Regions from separate parts of the Bacillus sp. A015 genome, predicted to be linked through region 1. Evidence: riboswitches for the same ligand, from Rfam matches in the RefSeq annotation. Region 1 holds a riboswitch; the other holds the start of a gene.
What was found. A riboswitch is a leader RNA that binds a small molecule or an ion and turns the genes downstream of it on or off. The one in region 1 is predicted to bind glycine.
Positions count from the first base shown of each region.

Region 2: linked by a shared signal. The riboswitch ahead of gcvT (glycine cleavage system aminomethyltransferase GcvT) and the one ahead of ACSLGF_RS12380 (amino acid permease) in region 1 are both predicted to bind glycine.

Region 1 covers NZ_JBSPZB010000014.1:373-10,274, forward strand. Annotated here, with positions in the region: gene ACSLGF_RS12380 (amino acid permease) at 1-1,127, opposite strand, end outside; glycine riboswitch at 1,290-1,369, opposite strand; gene ACSLGF_RS12385 (LacI family DNA-binding transcriptional regulator) at 1,643-2,665, shown strand; gene ACSLGF_RS12390 (MFS transporter) at 3,085-4,266, shown strand; gene ACSLGF_RS12395 (quinate/shikimate dehydrogenase) at 4,285-5,187, shown strand; gene ACSLGF_RS12400 (MFS transporter) at 5,227-6,420, opposite strand; gene ACSLGF_RS12405 (aldehyde dehydrogenase family protein) at 7,102-8,562, shown strand; gene ACSLGF_RS12410 (pyridoxamine 5'-phosphate oxidase family protein) at 8,750-9,211, opposite strand; gene ACSLGF_RS12415 (non-oxidative hydroxyarylic acid decarboxylases subunit D) at 9,301-9,525, opposite strand; gene ACSLGF_RS12420 (non-oxidative hydroxyarylic acid decarboxylases subunit C) at 9,525-9,902, opposite strand, start outside.
Region 2 covers NZ_JBSPZB010000002.1:236,247-246,148, reverse strand. Annotated here, with positions in the region: gene sipW (signal peptidase I SipW) at 1-400, shown strand, start outside; gene tasA (biofilm matrix protein TasA) at 458-1,258, shown strand; gene sinR (transcriptional regulator SinR) at 1,325-1,660, opposite strand; gene ACSLGF_RS02870 (anti-repressor SinI family protein) at 1,694-1,858, opposite strand; gene ACSLGF_RS02865 (YqhG family protein) at 2,040-2,837, opposite strand; gene ACSLGF_RS02860 (DEAD/DEAH box helicase) at 2,852-4,522, opposite strand; glycine riboswitch at 4,773-4,880, shown strand; glycine riboswitch at 4,884-4,979, shown strand; gene gcvT (glycine cleavage system aminomethyltransferase GcvT) at 5,085-6,182, shown strand; gene gcvPA (aminomethyl-transferring glycine dehydrogenase subunit GcvPA) at 6,199-7,545, shown strand; gene gcvPB (aminomethyl-transferring glycine dehydrogenase subunit GcvPB) at 7,538-8,998, shown strand; gene ACSLGF_RS02840 (rhodanese-like domain-containing protein) at 9,041-9,421, opposite strand; gene ACSLGF_RS02835 (lipoate--protein ligase family protein) at 9,642-9,902, shown strand, end outside.

The DNA.
Region 1 (9,902 bases):
CATATTAAAATAATACTCCATACCCAAATGAAACAAATGGCACTGATTGTTGTCACAATGCCAAAGGCTTGTTCAGGAATCAGCTTGCTTAAAAGAGCCCCGACAGATACCACGATCGTTGAAACAAACAGTGCATTGCTTGGGACAGCGTGCTTATTCAGACGGCCAAAGGAGGATGGTCCCTGCTTTTGATGACTGAGATTATACAAAATACGGCTCGTCGAGAACATGCCGCTATTACAAGCGGAAGCCGCAGAAGTCAGGACAACAAAATTAATGAGCCCCGCTGCTACTGGTATACCAATCAGTCCAAAGGTTTTCACAAAAGGACTTTCTGATGCACTGAGCTCGGTCCATGGGTTGATACATAATAATACAAAGATCGCACCCACATAGAAAAATAGAATTCTTAATGGAATTTTATTAATCGCAGACGGAATGTTTTTTTGTGGATTTGCTGTTTCTGCTGCGGACACGCCAACAAGTTCCACTCCCACATACGCAAAAATCACCATCTGGAATGACAATAAGAAGCCTGTGACACCATTTGGAAATACCCCGCCATGTGACCAAAGGTTCGTGACCGTCACAGGCCCGGCATCTGTTTGAAAACCAATGATTAAAAGAACAACCCCAACGCCAATTAGCAGTAGAATCGTAATGACTTTAATCAGTGCAAACCAAAATTCCATTTCTCCAAAAAGCTTCACCGTTAATAAATTAAACCCTAGTAAAATCAACAAACAAATGATTGCAGGAATCCATTGCGGAATGTCAAACCAATACTGCACATACACCCCGACCGCAATGACATCAGCCATCGCTGTCATAATCCAGCAAAACCAATACGTCCAGCCAGTTACAAAGGAAGCCCATGGGCCAAGATAGTCCTCTGCAATATCGGTTAATGACTGATAGCCCGCCCTTGATAAGAGCAATTCTCCAAGTGCCCTCATGACAAAAAAGATGGCCATTCCGACAATTAAATAAGCAAAAATAATCGACGGACCTGCCAATTGAATGGCCTTTCCAGAGCCTAAAAACAGCCCTGTTCCGATGGTTCCGCCTATTGCAATTAATTGAACATGACGGTTTGATAAAGCTCGTTTTAATTCTTGTTGTGCCAATGTCAACGCCCTCCTCCGACACGATCCTATACTAAAATAATGAACCTTCAAAAAGTCCATAAAAAAAGAGATTGGATGCGCTCCAATCTCATGGTCATAAAAGAATAGCAAAATAGAGAAAAGCAATACATGGCATCATCCATGCATCACAAATACAATATTTCGTACTCTTCTGTCCTTTTGCCTGAGATTGTGAACCCTTCGGCGCCGCACGTACATGCGGTCTCTCCAGAAGCTGCTCCTGCCATAGTGTGACCCACAGCAATCATAGCCTTCGTTATTTACTTAAAATGTTGCTATTTCTGAATAATTTTATATTTTACGCCTCTAGAAGAAAGCTGTCAATGGTAATCTTTTAAGATTTTATCTCCTCCCTATTTGACTCAATATGACTTCACTTCATCAACACCCCCTGATAAGGTATAATAAATCAAAAGATGTTCGGCTCGTTTGATGGAGAAATCCATCCTGACCATGAACCAAGTTAGGCAATCCATTGAAGTTGGTGAAGATAAATGAAAAAATTGAACAAACAGCGTGTCACATTACAGGAAGTCGCCCGGCATGCCGGTGTCTCGACCTCAACGGCCTCACTCGTTGTTCGAAACAATCCTAGAATCTCTGAAGCCACTCGAACAAAAGTACTGCAATCCATGGAGGATTTAGGATACGTGTACGACCGCGTCGCTGCAAACATGCGGTCAAAAAGCTCCAATATTGTGGGTGTTATCGTCACGGACATTTCAAACACCTTTATTTCTGAGTTTTTAATCGGCGTGCAAACCACACTTGAATCACTTGGCTATACCGTTTTACTTGGTACAACCTTTGACAGTGTCGATAAGCAGGAACGGCTCATTTCCACAATGGTAGAGCACCGGGTTGGCGGGATTATTTTAAACCCAGCTTCGAAAAGCTCTACTCGGACGGTCAAACAGTTAAATCAAATTCGCACCCCAAAAGTACTGGCAAACCGTGAATTAGCGGATGTGCGCTGTGACTATGTCGGCGCTGATTATGAACAAGGCGCTTGGATGGCGGTACATCACCTTCTTCAAAAAGGACATCGACGTATTGCCTTTTTAGGCGGCATCAAGTCCTCATCGACTTGGATTGAACGCATGAAAGGTTTCAAAAGAGCCCATGATGAGGCAAACCTGACGATTGATGAATCTCTTATTATCGATATGGAACCTACCCGTGAAGGCGGGAAAGAAGCCCTTACCCAAGTCATCGACCAGCCCGAGCCTCCTACTGCTATTTTTTGCTTTAGTGACTTAGTCGCGTTTGGGGTCATTCAGGAACTGACAGTACGTGACATCAAGCCTGGTGAAGACATCGATGTTGTTGGATTCGATAACATCCCTGAAGCGGAGATGTATCATCCGCCGCTCACCACTGTCTCATCATTCCCACGATCCATCGGGGTAAAAGCAGCGAACCTTTTATATCATAAAATGAACGAGCAGGATGAAGAGCTGCAGCGATTGATCCTAAAGCCTCAACTTCATATTAGAGAAACCTCTACATCATCATGAAAGGGAGAATTGCATGCAGCAATTCTCTTTTTTTTATTGATCAAGTCAACCATTTCTTTATTTCATTTTTCTTTTTTTACATCACAAAGTCATAAACTTGACACATTTAAAGCGCAGGAGTATATTTATCACGTTGCTTCTTTTAGTATATCGTTATACCTAATTCGTCATACTGTTATTTTTATTTAACAACAGTTGAAATTGATAATTTCTGATTCTGATCAAATCATGAAGATACACTTTCTTATCAAGAGTGTTGTTATTTTTTATTTTTAGTAGAACGATGTACTTAATGGAAGAACAGATGAATATTCATTATTTTTTCATCAATCACACAAAGGGTGTTGTGATGGGCTTGATATTACAAAGGTAAACAAAGAATTTGACCCAAAAAGGGTTTTAAATATAGGAGTGGGAACATGAAAAATCCTTATATTAAATCGTCACTTGGCATGTATTTAAACTACTTCATGCTCGGCATGATCAATATTATTGTGGCATCCAACATGGAAAGCTTATCTGAACGCTACCATGTGGATATTCCGAAAATCAGCTTGCTTGTATCGGCGATCGGAATAGGTAAACTGATTGCTCTCTTTTTCTCTGGACGGTTAGCAGACCGCTGGGGACGTAAGCCTGTCATTATTACAGGAAACTTTCTTTACTTATTATTCTTAATCGGAATTCCAACGACAACGAATTATACACTCGCTTTTATCTTTGCGATTTCAGCAGGGATTGCAAACTCACTGCTTGATTCAGGGACATACCCTGCTCTAACAGAATCGTTTCCTAAAAAGGCAAGTTCAGCTTCTGTTTTAGTGAAGGCGTCCGTTTCAATTGGAGCGACTGTTCTTCCATTTATCTTGGCGTTCCTTATTGCACATGACATCTTCTGGGGCTGGGCGTTCTTTGGACTAGGACTTCTTTATTTACTCGTAGGGATTTACTTGATCTTTATGCCATTCCCGAACCATAAGCAAGTCTCTTCACAAGATGATCTTCCAGTGCAGGAACAAATGAAGGAAGAACCTAAAATGGTTGGTGAAGGCTTAGCTGTTGTGCTCATGGGATTCACGTCTACTGCATTGTTTGTCGTATGGCAGACGTGGCTTCCGCAACTCGGGTTAAAACTGATTGGACTTGGCACAGGACAAGCGACGCAGCTTCTTTCTTATTTTAGTATTGGTGCCCTTGTGTCTGTTCTATTACTATCGATCGTATTAGATAAATTTATTTCACCTATTATGGTCGCCATTATTTACCCAATTGGGGCATTCCTTGCAATGTTTTCACTATTTCAAATCGAAACGTACAGCATTGTGATTGTCAGCACCTTTTTCTTAGGATTATTTACAGCAGGGATCTTCCAGCTGGCCATGAGTATTATGATGAAATTATTCCCTACAAACAAAGCAACGGTTTCATCATACGTCAACATTGCGGCAAGCTCAGCGTTTATTCTTGTGCCGCTCATTACAAGTGGGTTGGTCAGCACGTACGATATTAAAATGACGTTATTTTTCGATATGATCATTGCGGTCATTAGCGTATTGTTAGCAGTCTTTGTTTTAGGACGCATGAAAAAATTGTCTAGATAATAAAAGGAGATGTCAATTATGACAAACATACATGAACGAAATATTGATGGAAAAACAAAATTAGTCGGTCTTCTTGCTACACCAATTGGACACAGCCTGTCACCACGGATGCACAACCTTGGATACACATTAACAGGTATCAACTACGCTTACCTAGCCTTTGAAGTAGGAAATGATGAACTAGAAGCAGCAGTAAACGGAATGAAAGCGATGGGTGCAGCTGGATTTAACGTATCTATGCCAAATAAAATGAAAGTGCTGGATTACTTAGATGAACTAGATGATTCTGCGAGATATACACGTGCAAGCAACACTGTTGTGAACAAAGATGGCAAGCTGATTGGCTACAACACAGATGGTCTTGGTTACGTGAGAAACTTGATTGAACATGGCGTTGAACTAGCTGGACAAAAGGTAACACTTGTTGGCTCAGGCGGTGCTGCGACACCGATTGCCATTCAACTTGCACAATCAGGTATTCGTGAAATTAGTATTTTTGCTCGTCAAGATCAATACTTTGTTCAAGCGGAAGAAAATGTGAAGTACATCAATGAAGAGATGAAATCATTCGGTGTCAAAGCGAACATTTTCCCACTTGAAGACAAAGACGCTTTCCGCCGTGAAGTAGCTGAAAGTGCGATCTTAGCAAATGGGACAAGCCTTGGAATGAAACCATTAGACCAGCTTAGCATTATTGATGACACGCTTGATGTACTGCGTAAAGATTTGATCGTGACAGATGTTGTGTACAACCCGCAAAAAACAAAACTTCTTGCTCAAGCACAGGAAGCGGGTGCCAAAACCATTAACGGTCTTGGAATGATGCTATGGCAAGGTGCTCTTGCTTACAAACTCTTTACTGGTGAAGATATGCCAGTTGATCAAGTGAAACAGATACTTTTTGAAAACGACCGTTTCTAAACAAAAAAGACGACTTCCTGAGTGGAGGTCGTCTTTTTTTTATTCATGTACCATGATTTGGCGGTATCGATACAGGATATACATTGCACCAATAATGGCCACAACAGCCACAACCGCATCGAACATAAAGATCTGTAAAATGGTCGAGTGGCTTTCAATCAAACCTGTTACGACCGGGATGACGATGGCCGACACCCCGCCGGCTGTTGAGATAATCCCTGTCATCGTTCCTTTGTTCTTCCAGAAGAATTCAGCCATCACCGTTAATGTCAGCTGAAAGACACCAGCCGTTGAAAATCCCAATACAAATGAATTGACAGTTCCTATGACTGGGGATTTTACGACCAGTAGCACACAGATAGAGGCAAGTGTCATGATTGGATAGATCAGCAGCACCGTGACCGGACGGACAATGCGGCGCAAAAGAAATGCGAGCAATAAAACAGACAGCAACCCACCCATGCTATAGTAACTAAGCAGCTTCACTGCACTGCCAGAAGCCATCCCCAATATGGCCTCACCGTACGTAGGAAGCCAAATTTGCGGCAAGGCGTACAGACCATTTGATGTAAAGCTGATCACAATGAGTGCGATCCCTTCCCTCCAAAACGTAGGCTCTGACGTGAAGCGTGGAAGTCCGTCATGCTCGGTCACCTGAACTTGCTCCACTTTGCGATGATTCGGAAATGGCAATGTCCAGAGCATCAAGACATTCACAAGATAGATCAGAGCAGGAACAAAAAACGCAATGCCATAAAATAAATCATGCTCCGCTAAAAAGAAAATTGCCAGCGGCAGAATGGTCGCCCCAATTGAAATAAAGGCTTTCACCATCACATTCGCAGATCCCGAGTTTTGCGGAAAAGCCTCCATTAAGGCTGGATACGTCCCTGCATCCATCGCTGAATTCGCCACCCCTGCCAAAATCGCAAACGCAAAGGCGATTTGATAATTTGGAGACAATGGGATCCCGATGAGGAACACCGCCATCAGCACACCTGAAACCAAAATCACCGGCTTTCGGCCAAACCGATCTGACAGCACGCCTGATAGACCATACGTGAGCACCCTGCCAATGCCGAGTGCCGAGATCATATAACTAATTCCCGCACTATTGGTATCTAACTGTTTGATTAAAAATGGCATATTTGAAGCCAATATAATATTGACCATACCTAATAAAAAATAATTGATATAAAGACTAGAAGCCGTTTTCACATACGGATTCCTCATGCTGACACACCCCTCAACACCATCGCAATGAAGTGACAAATAATGGTTACGCTTACAAGATCTCATGTGTGAGGAGGAACAGCTTCGCAACCTTCACGTTCAAACATCTCATCATCTCATGCAGCTCACAGCCTACATGCCCTTCATTTATCAAGCATCTCTTCAAATTTTCACTAGCTCTTATTTTATATGAATGTGAAAGGTAATGATAGTGAATTGCTTAAATTTGAGGGGAATGATTGTAGAGAGAAATCCCCTGAGGCATGCAGGGGCCTTTTTGATAATGGATATGTTATTGATCATTGTCGTTTTATGATAGATTTATTAATCCACATACAATGAATGTCAACTAAAAGGGGATATATGTTGGAAATTAAGGCGGCTGTTATTGAGAAACAAGGTGAAGAATTTGTATTTGAGCAATTAAATCTAGAAAACCCAAAAAGTATTGTTAAAATTAGCTAATAATTAAGACAGGAAACCTTCCACTTTATACTGGGAAGTTTTTTAATTAAATCGCACTTTAAAATAGCATTTAGCACTAAGTTTCAATCTTTTATGAAGGGAAAATAAGATACTTAATAGGTATTTTATTTATATAAAATAGATATTTCCCCTCTAAATATCTATTCATTATAATTAAATAATGGCTGAAATTGATAGACACAAGGGGGAATCATTGTGGATTTATTTGCAAAGAAAATAAATCAATATATCGATGGACAATGGAGAAAAGGTTCATCGAATAAAATTAAGAAAATTTTTAATCCTTATACTTCTGAGGTAATTACTGAAGTAAATATAGCTTCCGAAGAGGATCTTCACTCTGCATACCAAGCTGCAAAGGAAGCTCAAGACAAGTGGGGGAAAGTGTCAGCTTCTAAAAAGGTGAGCATTCTTCAAAATGCATATAGTTTTTTTGAAAAACGTAAGAATGAAATAGTTGAAACTCTCTGTAAAGAGGCTGGAAGTTCCTTGGTGAAAGCCACTATTGAAATTGAAGCTACCATGAATATCTTGAAAAAATCCATGGACTATCCATACCAACTAGAAGAGAGATCAGAATTCCCTGCTTTAATAGAAAACAAAACAAATTATGTATATCGAGCACCTATAGGGGTAGCCGGAATTATAAGTTCGTTTAATTTTCCTCTTCACTTATCTATGCGGTCTATTGCTGTTGCCATTGCCACAGGTAATACAGTTGTACACAAACCAGACTTGCAAACGGCGTTATCAGGTGGGGTCGTAATCGCAAAAGCTTTCGAAGAGGCGGGTCTACCAAAAGGAGTTTTTAATCTAATCTTGACAAATGTAAAAGAAATTGGAGACTCATTTATCGAACATCCAATTCCAAAAATCATCTCCTTTACAGGTTCAACTGGAGTCGGACGCCATATTGGTTCAATTGCTGGAAAAAACCTTAAAAGAACAGCCTTAGAACTTGGTGGCAACAATCCATTTATTGTAATGGAAGACGCAGATATTGACCAAGCTATAGACGCTGCAATTTTCGGTAAATTTTTACACCAAGGGCAAATCTGCATGATTATTAACCGTATTCTCGTTCATCGTAATCTTTATCATACCTTTATTAAAAAGTACACTGAAAGAGCAGCTTTATTAAAATGCGGGAACCCAGCAGACCCTTCTGTAGTGATTGGACCTCTAATTAATGCTAAACAAGCTGATCATGTAATGTCTATCATTGAAGAAGGAAAAAATGAAGGCGCCAAATTAGTGTTAGAAGGAAAAAGAGAGGGAAAGCTTATAACGCCATTTGTATTTGCAGATGTCAATAACGACATGAAGATTGCACGCAGTGAAATATTTGGCCCAGTGGTGTCAATCATTCCTTTTGACAATGAGGAAGAAGCAATACATATCGCAAACGACACTGAATATGGGTTAAGTGCTGGCATATTTACGAAAAACATTGAAAAAGGAATTAAATTAGCAAGACGCATTGAAAGCGGAATGGCTCATGTGAACGATCAAAGCGTAAATGATGATAGCCTGGCGCCATTTGGTGGGGAAAAGGCCTCTGGACTTGGACGATACGGGGGCCAATGGGCTTTCGAAGAATTTACACGAGTTCAATGGATTTCTGTACAAAATCAACCAAGAAAATATCCTTTCTAAAGCGAAATATAGGGATTCACCCATCTACAAACTTCACTATCAAATAAATGAAGCAAGGTATGGACAAATAGAAATTGTCTATACTTTGCTTCATTTAATCATAGTTTGACTCTTTATTCTTTGTCCCATATAATCAATCATCTGTAAATACTTCTTGAACCTTTAGTTGTAATATTGTTATGATGGATTATTTCATCAAATCTTCGACTGTATTTTTCCAACGTTCAACTACTTCTTTCTCGTTTAATAATTCTATATTGATGCCAGAAGTTATTTTTGCATATTTTGCTACATCCTCACGAGCTAAAACAACCTGAGCAGAAAATCTTTCCCTTTTATAATTTCTGTTAGGCAGCTCTTGAAGTCTTCTCAAAAAAAGTCGAATATAATGAGCCTTCCCTTGATAAACAAGGACTAACGTCGCTTTATTCGTACGAATCATATTAGACGCAGTAGATGTGTTTGGCCACAATCCTATTCTTAACTCCTGATGATTAACGGCTAGGATTTCCCCAACACTAATCATTGCATTATGAGGCCAACCATCTTCGCTTACTGTCATTAACATCATTGCTTCATGTTGTTTTTCTAATAGACATGTTCCATTTAATAACTCAAACACCTCAGTAGACAATTCCGTTCTATTCATGTTAGCACCTTTCCTCACTATGATGTGTAAACTATTCTACTATTTAAGAAGATCTCTATTCTTAAAATAGAGATCTTCTTATTTTTAAATTAATCTATTAACTTTGGTACTGGAGGAATCTGGTCTAATTCTTTAAATTTAGCCGGGTCTAGCTTGAAACGTTTATCATATTTTTCAGGGTCTGTTATATTAGGCCCTTCTGTATTTCTCCAAGATAAGGTACAAGTATCACAAATATAAACTTCCCAAACATCCTTAACAGGAGACTTTGTTAATAAGCTTACTTTTTCAGATTCACATCTTGGACACTTCATTATTGATTTCCTCCCTTTTTCATTAAGTCACGGAGAATTGCAGACCACTCTTCTGCTTTTTCTGGAGTAGCCAAAAGTTCAGTATCCCGTGCAATGTCAGGTGCAACTGGAGTTGTCGCATCGATTACTAGCTTTGTATGCATACCAGCAGGATCAGAAGACGGATCTAAAGGCATTCCTGGTGCATATGGAATTTTGAAAACATCTTTGTCTGGACGTACTCGTGTTGTTAAGGCCCACATCACTTGCTCTAAGTTAAATGGATCCACGAACTCATCTACTATAATCGCTATTTTTGTATAAGGCATTCCATGAGGGGTTGATAATAACCTCATCGCAACTGCCTTACCGTATCCCCCTAATCGAGATTTTGTAGA
Region 2 (9,902 bases), on a different contig from region 1:
TGGGTCGCTGATTGTAGTACAACATGTGACCTCACCTGATACGCTCAAAAAAGGGGATATTATCACTTTTCAAACGAAGCAAGACAAGTCCTTTGTGACTCACCGAATTGTTGGTGTAAAAGGAAATGGGACAAATAAAGCCTTTGAGACCAAAGGAGACCACAATATGTATCAAGACGGCACGCTGGTAAAAGCGGATCAAGTGGTTGCGCAGTATACGGGAATGAACATCCCTTATGCAGGAAAGCTTCTTTCGTATGCCGGTACTTCGGCTGGAACCGCTTTGCTGCTGATTATACCAGGTGTGATGCTGCTCGTTTACTCAACAATTCATTTTGTGGGTGCTGCGAAACATCGAAGACACACGGCTGATTTACATATGTCAGAGAAGCAAGCATAAATTTTCGTTTGTAACCTCATTAGGTTTCAATAAAACAATTTATTAGGGGGTTTATTCATGGCTATCAAAAAAACAATTCGTTTAGGTGTATTATCAGGGGCATTAGGCCTTGCTCTAATCAGCGGGGGAACTTGGGCGGCGTTTAATGATGTAGAAAAGGCAAACGCGGTCTACTCGACAGGAGAGCTGAATTTATCTGCAAAAGAGAACTCCGGCGCCATCAACCTTGCGAACTTAAAACCTGGTGACCGAATAAAGAAAGAATTTAATTTTGAAAATAAGGGGTCGCTTGCGATTAATCAAGTGCTGATGAGTCTTGATTATAGCCAGTTTAAAGATGGAACTTCTGCGAAGAATGGCGGTAAGAATACAGCTGAAGAATTCCTCAGCCAGTTTCAGGTGAGTGTTCTTACGGTTGGAGCCGAAGGTGGAAATGGTTATCCGAAAAATATCATTTTAGACCATGCAAACCTGCTTGACCTGCATCAATTAACGTCAAAACAGGATCAGACCGCATTTGAAAAGCTTCGTCATGCCGTCGATGAGAAGTTTTTACATGAAAGTGGTAAAATTAATGTAGCAACCGTTGATGGAACAGTGGCTCCAGAGTATGACGGCATTCCAAAGAATCCGTTTGATTACGATAAAATGGAAATGATCATTGAATTTGTCAATGACCAGACGAAGGATAAAGCTGGTCACTATATCCAAAATAAATACCAAGGCGATGCGATTCAAATTGATCTTTCCTTCGAAGCGACTCAGTGGAATGGTTTAACGATCAATCCCAAAAAGCATACGGATGAAAAAGGCTACGTGAAAGAAAACGAAAAAGCACACAGCGAAGATAAAAAATAAATCCAGTCTTTAGACTGATATAAGCTCTGCATAGCAATTGGAGGAGTATGCGCTAAAACGTGCGCTTTACTCCTCTTCTTGCTGTTTTTTCCAGATTTGATAATCTAAAAATTCACGAAATTGCTTTTTCGAAACCCCTGATGTCATTGCATCTCGAACTAGTTTTTCCCATTCACTATCTAATTGACCATCGTATTCGGTTTCATCTTTTTCGTGTAACAGTGTATGAACCGAGACGTCCAGAACAGCGGAGATTTTTTCAAGAAATTGAATGGAGGGGTTTGTTTGCAAGTTTCTTTCTATTGAGCTTAAATAAGACTTCGCTACCCCAGCCTTTTCGGCCAGTTCTGATAGTGAGTAGCCTTTTTCATTGCGGTATTGTTTAATACGCTGGCCAATCAATGTCATCACCTTCCTTTCGATATTATAGCACATTCAGAAAGGTTTGATAGAATGACTTCTTACCAGAGGGGGAGACTCAGAGGACTTTTCTTTTGATTTGAGAAAATGACGGACTTCTTCAACTGTTAGTCCTGCTTTGCGAGCTTCGCGTAATAATTGAACCCATTCACTGTCTAATAATTTCGTTTTCTTTTCCATACAAATACCCTCCTAAAATACTGAATCGTGTATTTCAGGCACTTAACGCATTAAATGGAAAGACACAGGTGGTAAGATCTCATAGATTGCTTGCGTCATGTTTCCGCCCAATACAAACAGACAAACTTTTTTTTGACTGATCGAAAATCGTATGTCACATGAAGGGGAGGGGACTCGTGAGTCAACCTCCTCTTTTTTGCTGTAAGTAAAAAAGCCCGCCATTTTCAATCGTAAGACTGATTTTTGGTTCGTATAAAGTTTTAAGTGCTTGTCTTTCTATTTCATATTCTACAGATGTGTCTGAAGTCCCTTCATAAAATTGGTTTAAAAGTTCCGAGTCTTCTTTCCACTTTTGAACAGCCCTCACCGCCCAATCGTCCGGCTCCTCATGGGCATAACGCTCCATCAGGCTATAGAGCCGTTTGACGCCGCTTTCTGGCTTAATCATTGTACTCATCGTAAAGCAATAATCAGGAATTTGAGACGACAGCTCACGGGCTTCGAGCTTTTCTTGAAATTGTTCTATGACTTCTCCTCGTATCAGATGAAGCCCAAGTGACAGCAGCTTATCCTTTTTACGGTCTGCCAGATAGGATATTTTCACATTGAGACCAAGCCATGGCTCCAGTGCGATCTGGTTGTTGCTAAGCGGTCTCACTTTTTCGTAGAGCCGGATAAATCGGCCCTGCTGTTTAACAGCCTCGAATATTTGAAATAAACGAGGGGAGCCGAAGTGGACAAATTCACCTTCGACCGTGTCACCGGCTTTTTTTTGATCGGTGATTAAGGTTAATTGCCGCGGTTCAGGTACACCGCCCGTTTTTTCGAGCCAGTGCCAATAAAAAGGGCGGTTCATAATCAATTTATCCATTTCGATTGTCAGTTGGACTGTCATATGTCCTGCACTTTCTTCTAATATGTCGCATTGGTTCGCCTGAAAGAAACGGAGAAGAAATGTATGAATGTGACGCTGCTCCATTGATCAACTCTCCTTTATGAGCCTTGCTGCCTTTTTTCTAAAAGCGGTGTTTGTGCTTCTGTTAAATAAGAAGCAAACTGGGTTAATTTCTTTTTCATGTCTCCGTCAGATTCGTGCTGAAAGAGTATATGATGCAATTCTGTTTCGGCATCTTGGATATCAATTCGCGTTAAAATATCATCTAGATCGCCAATGACGTTTTCAAACAGCTGAATTTTTTCATATAAAAGCTTTAGAATATGTTCCTCGACTGTTCCATTCGTTGCCATATTGTAAATGTGGACATCCCGCTCTTGGCCAAGGCGGTGGATACGTCCAATTCTCTGTTCTAGACGCATCGGATTCCACGGAAGGTCGTAGTTGATGATCTGGTTACAAAACTGAAGGTTAATCCCTTCGCCGCCGGCTTCTGTAGCAATTAATACTTGAGCCCGTTCTCTAAATAAATCTTTCATCCAGTCTTTTTTGCTCCGCTTAAAGCCGCCTCGAAAAGGAACCGAGCTAATGCCGTTTTGCTGAAGAAACCATTGTAAATAAATTTGTGTCGCACGATATTCAGTGAAAATAATCACTTTCTCATTTAACTGCTGAATGAGTTTGACGACTTCCAGCGCCTTTGAATTTTGCTCGACTTGGTTGATTTTCTCCATGATTTGCGCAATGGCAGAAGATCCTAAAATGTGTTTTTCTTCTTCCTGCATTTTTTTTATCGTCATATAGACCGCCTCACGGCTTGAGCAGCATTCCCGTTCCAAGGTCATGATTGAAAACATGTGCTTTGTATAAGCTGGATTCTCTTTCAGCTTGCAGATTTCATCATATAACGCTTGCTCTGTCGGAGAGAAATGAATGGAAATCGTCTTGACATGCCGTTTTGACCACTCGATGCCAGTGTCTTCTCTTCGGTTACGAATCATCACTTTATTGATTAGCTGTTTCAATCGATCATGATCTTCAAGCTGCAAGTCCTTTTTGGCAAAAACATCTTTAAACTGATGTTCATTCCCAAGATGGCCTGGCTTCAGAAGGGAAACGAGATTGAAAATTTCTCCGATTCGGTTTTGAATAGGCGTAGCTGTAAGCAGCAGGCAGAACTTCTTATTTAGATTTCTCACAAATTCATAGTTTTTCGTTTTATTGTTTTTCAGTTTGTGTGCTTCATCAATAATAACCATATCGTAGGCGATAGATAAAATCGTGTCTCGATGCGGCTGTCTTTTGGCTGTATCAATTGAGGAAACCACGACGTCACACTGCTCCCACACATAGCTTTTTTTTTGTTCGACAGCATCAATGTAAAATTTCGTCCGCAGCTCCTGCACCCATTGAGACACAAGGGAGGCGGGGACGAGAATGAGAATCTTTTTGGCAAGTCCACGAATCATGTATTCTTTGATAATGAGTCCTGCTTCTACAGTTTTCCCAAGTCCCACTTCATCTGCTAGAATGGCTTTCCCGTTCATCTCTTCTACGACTCTTCTGGCTGCTTCGAGCTGGTGTTTTAAAGGAGTGAAGTCAGGTAGGTGCGTAGGAGCTTGCAAACCCTCGAATGAATCAATCGCCGTGACTTTCTGAACCTGCGTCGCTAATCGGTACATATCCCAGTTCGCCCAGGGACCGTCTGCTGAAAGCCGCTGCTGAAATTCACTTGCCCATTCCTGATCAAAAATCGTTTGAATATTCAATGTCATCGCCTGCCTTTCTAGTCGGTTTATGATAAAAACGTTCTGTTTTTAAACGCTTCATTTTTTAAGAGGTCTTTAAAAGACTGTATATTTCAATAAAAGCGAACGATATTGAACATTTATTTTAAAAATGTTAATGATTTTTCTGTTGCTCTTGATCCATTTCTAGTGGTAGGATGTTGGTAAGTGATCTAGAAAATAAGTCACCCATTTTGATAGTATGTCCAATAAATGTGAAGAATATGAGCGGATGATGGTATGGGGAGAGACTTGGCGGTTATTTTGCACTGGCAGGCGCCGAAGGAGCAAGCTGAATTGATTCAGTGAATCTCTCAGGCAAAAGTACTCTTACCGGACGCAACTCTGGAGAGTGTTTGCTCATTGTTTTTTAGCAAACCACCAAAGGGGAAAACGCACAATGATGTTGTGCTGTAAACTTTCAGGTGCAAGGACAGAGACTTCTTTTTGATAAAAAGGGAGCTCTCTGTCCTTTTTTGCTGTGATTTTTTTCTGAAAATTCAGCTTGTGATCTGCACTGTAAGAAAAAAGGGGGAAACGATTGATGTTGAAACGAACACCGCTTTTTCATGCGTATGAAACGTTTGGCGCAAAAACCATTGACTTCGGGGGCTGGGAATTACCTGTCCAATTTTCTTCCATTAAAGAAGAACATGAAGCTGTTCGAACAAAAGCAGGGCTTTTTGATGTGTCTCACATGGGTGAGGTGGAAGTCAAAGGTCAAGATGCCCTTCCTTTTTTACAAAGGTTATTAACCAATGATCTGTCTAAGCTGACGGATGGTAAGGCACTATATACAGCCATGTGTTATGAAGATGGCGGGACGGTGGATGACCTGCTCGTCTATCAAAAAGAAAAGAACAACTATTTACTTGTCATTAATGCATCAAATATCGAAAAAGATGTGGATTGGCTGCTCAAGCATCAGGGGGAGGATGACGTATTGATCAAAAACGTCTCTGATCAAATCGCCTTGCTAGCACTTCAAGGACCTCTTGCTGCTGACATCATCAAGGATGTGGCGGGCGAAGAGGTGACATCTCTCAAGCCATTTACGTTTTTATCACAGGCTGAGGTCGCTCAAAAAGAGGTGCTTGTTTCAAGAACTGGCTACACAGGAGAAGACGGCTTTGAAATCTACTGCCAGTCAGAAGATGCAGTGCACATTTGGTCGGCTTTATTACAAGCGGGCCAGCCTAAAGGGTTAATACCGTGCGGGCTCGGTGCACGTGACACCTTGAGATTTGAAGCAAGACTCCCGCTTTATGGTCAGGAGCTCACAAAGGATATTTCCCCATTAGAGGGCGGGATTGGTTTTGCTGTCAAAACGGATAAAGAAGCTAATTTTATTGGGAAAGAAGCGCTCAAAAAGCAAAAAGAAGAAGGAACGAAGCGAAAGCTTGTCGGCATTGAAATGATTGATAAAGGGATTCCGCGTACAGACTATCCGGTCTTTTCAGGAGAGAAGCAGATTGGAATTGTCACAACGGGTACACAATCTCCAACGTTAAAGAAAAATGTCGGGCTTGCTTTGATCGAAACATCAGAGGCGCAGCTTCAGGCAGAGGTGGAAGTACAAGTTCGTAAAAAACGTCTAAAAGCCAAAATCGTCGCCACACCATTTTATAAAAGAGCCAAATAACGAGGGGGAATAGAGGATGAAGCACAGGTATTTGCCGCAAACAGAGCAAGATCAAAAAGAAATGCTGGATGTCATCGGCGTTCAGTCGATTGATGAGCTTTTTTCAGATATCCCAGAGAAAGTACGATTCAAAGGAGCATACAACATCAAAGAAGCCGCATCTGAAACAGAGCTTGTGCGGGAATTATCTCGCTTAGCTGCAAAGAATAAGGATACTGTTTCCTATGCATCGTTTCTTGGTGCTGGTGTGTATGATCATTATCAGCCTGTCATTGTAGATCACGTCATCTCACGCTCTGAATTTTATACAGCGTATACACCTTATCAGCCCGAGATTTCGCAAGGTGAATTGCAAGCCATCTTTGAGTTTCAAACGATGATCGCTGAGCTGACCGGCATGGATCTTGCCAACTCCTCGATGTATGATGGCGGAACCGCATTAGCTGAAGCGGCGATGCTGGCTGCAGGACATACAAAGAAAAAGAAAATTGTTGTCTCTGAGTCGGTTCACCCTGAATCAAGAGCGGTGCTGAAAACATATGCCAAAGGACAGCATATTGAAGTAGTTGAGGTACCTGCGCGAAAAGGGCAGACGGATGTAGCGGCATTAGAAGAGGCCGTCTGCGACGAAACAGCAGCTGTTCTTGTACAATATCCAAACTTTTTCGGTGTAGTCGAACCGTTAAAAGAGATTGAACCGATTGCCCATAAAGGAAAGAGCCTGTTCATTGTCTCAAGTAATCCGCTTGCACTCGGTTTACTGACGCCGCCAGGAAAACTGGGGGCAGATATTGTTGTTGGTGATGCACAGCCGTTTGGCATTCCGGCTGCATTTGGCGGACCTCATTGCGGGTATTTTGCCGTGACGAAAAAATTAATGCGAAAAGTTCCAGGGCGTTTAGTCGGTCAAACAGAAGATGAAAATGGCGTTCGTGGATTTGTGCTGACCCTTCAAGCACGTGAACAGCACATTCGAAGAGACAAAGCGACGTCAAATATTTGTTCGAATCAGGCATTAAATGCGTTAGCCGCTTCTGTTGCGATGACGGCACTTGGAAAGACAGGCATAAAAGAAATCGCCTATCAAAACGTGCAAAAAGCCCATTATGCCAAGACGCAGGCGGAAAAACATGGGCTTCAGGCTGATGTAGAAGGAGCCCATTTTAATGAATTTGTGATCAAGTTAAATGAGCCTGTAAAAGAAGCCAATAAACGATTGCTTGAAAAAGGGATCATCGGCGGCTATGACTTAGGGATAGACTACCCAGAGCTTCAGCAGCACATGCTTGTAGCCGTGACAGAGCTAAGAACAAAAGAAGAAATTGATACGTTCATCAAGGAATTGGGGGATCGCCATGAATAAACAAGATCAGCCGCTTATTTTTGAATTATCCAAAGAAGGAAGAATTGGTTATAGCCTGCCTGATTTAGATGTACCCGAACAGGAGCTCCCGGCTTTATTTGATGAAACGTACATTCGTCATGAGGATGCTGAGCTTCCGGAAGTATCTGAGCTTGATATCATGCGCCATTATACGGCACTATCAAGACGTAATCATGGAGTTGATTCCGGATTTTACCCTCTTGGCTCTTGTACGATGAAATATAACCCAAAGATTAACGAAAAGGTTGCACGCCTTGCAGGCTTCTCGCAAATTCATCCACTTCAAGAAGCAGACACTGTGCAAGGAGCATTAGAATTACTTTATGACCTAGGCGACCATCTTGAAGAAATCACAGGGATGGACGCAGTGACATTACAGCCTGCGGCAGGTGCACATGGCGAATGGACGGGGCTCATGATGATTCGTGCGTACCATGAAGCAAGAGGAGATCATAAGCGAACAAAAGTCATCGTGCCGGATTCTGCTCATGGAACGAATCCGGCATCTGCGACAGTGGCTGGGTTTGAAACGATTACCGTTGCATCTGATGAAAATGGGCTTGTTGATTTAGAGGATTTACGCCGTGTTGTGAATGAAGAAACAGCGGCTCTTATGCTGACAAACCCGAATACACTCGGCCTTTTTGAAGAAAACATTTTAGAAATGGCTGAAATCGTTCACGGAGCTGGCGGTAAGCTTTATTATGACGGAGCGAACTTGAATGCCGTTTTAAGCAGAGCAAGACCAGGAGATATGGGATTTGATGTGGTTCACTTAAATCTTCATAAAACCTTTACAGGTCCACATGGAGGCGGAGGTCCTGGTTCAGGTCCAGTTGGAGTGAAAAAGGATTTGATTCCGTACTTGCCAAAGCCAGTGCTTGTGAAGAAGGAAGGTCGTTTTTATTTTGATGATGATCGTCCACAATCAATTGGACGCGTCAAGCCGTTCTATGGCAACTTTGGCATTAACGTCAGGGCATATGCGTACATCCGCTCTATGGGTCCAGACGGCTTAAAGGCTGTAACAGATAATGCTGTGTTAAATGCGAACTATATGATGCGCCGCTTATGTGCTCATTACGATTTACCATTTGATCGTCACTGTAAGCATGAATTTGTCCTTTCAGGTAAACGTCAGAAGAAACTAGGTGTGCGGACACTTGATATTGCCAAACGATTACTTGATTTTGGCTATCATCCGCCAACGATCTACTTCCCGCTGAATGTAGAGGAATGTATCATGATCGAACCAACTGAAACAGAATCAAAAGAAACACTTGATGCATTCATTGAAGCGATGATTCAAATTGCAAAAGAAGCAGAAGAGAATCCAGAAGTTGTGCAGGAAGCGCCGCATACAACGGTTGTCAAACGAATGGACGAAACAAAGGCTGCGCGGAATCCAGTTCTTGTTTTTGAAAGAAAATAAAAAAGACTCAAAGGGGGCGGCTAGCTCCCAGAGTCTTTTTTGTTAGTTTTTCGTTTTGATGCGGCCGCCCCATTTTTTAAAGCCGCCCTTTAAATTATAAATCTCACGACATCCGTTTTTACGTAAAGTTTGGGCTGCTTTCCCGCTTCTCAAATTATTTTGGCAATAGAGATAAACAGGCTTGTCAGGACGTATTTCATTTTTTCGCTGCTTTAGTTGTGAAATGGGGATGTTTCTTGCCCCTAAAATATGTCCGCCTTCAAACTCATTTGGCTCTCTCACATCAATGAGTTGAGCTTTGCGGTAACCTTTAATGAATTCTTCTTCCGTCAGCGTTTTCATAATGCGCTGCTGATAAATGTAACTGCCGATGGAATAAAGAACGAAAAGTCCACAAAGTGAGAGGACGATATAGTTGAATATTGGCAATACGACTCGACTCCTTCTTGAGCATCAGCACAGTGGCCTGTCTGATGGTACGGTTTAGACAAATACTATTATAGTAAAGCAAAAGAAACTTGTCATCATAAAAGGTAAGAATTATTTTCAATTCCTTTCCTATTTGATAGACTGATGAAGAGAGAAAATCGGTGGTCACCACCATCATCTAACATTGACTACGTAAAAGAGAAGGGATTTTTATATGCAAAAAGAGAAATGGTGTTTCATTGATACAGGAAACCAAGACCCTGCCTTTAACATGGCAATGGACGAAGCCTTGCTTTATTGGCATAGTGAGAAGCTCATCCCGCCTGTGATCCGTTTTTATGGATGGAATCCGGCAACATTGTCTGTTGGGTATTTTCAGCATGTTGAAAAAGAAATCAACATGGAAGCAGTCAAGCGCTATGGTCTCGGATTTGTCCGCAGACCAACAGGAGGGCGGGGGGTTCTTCATGATCAG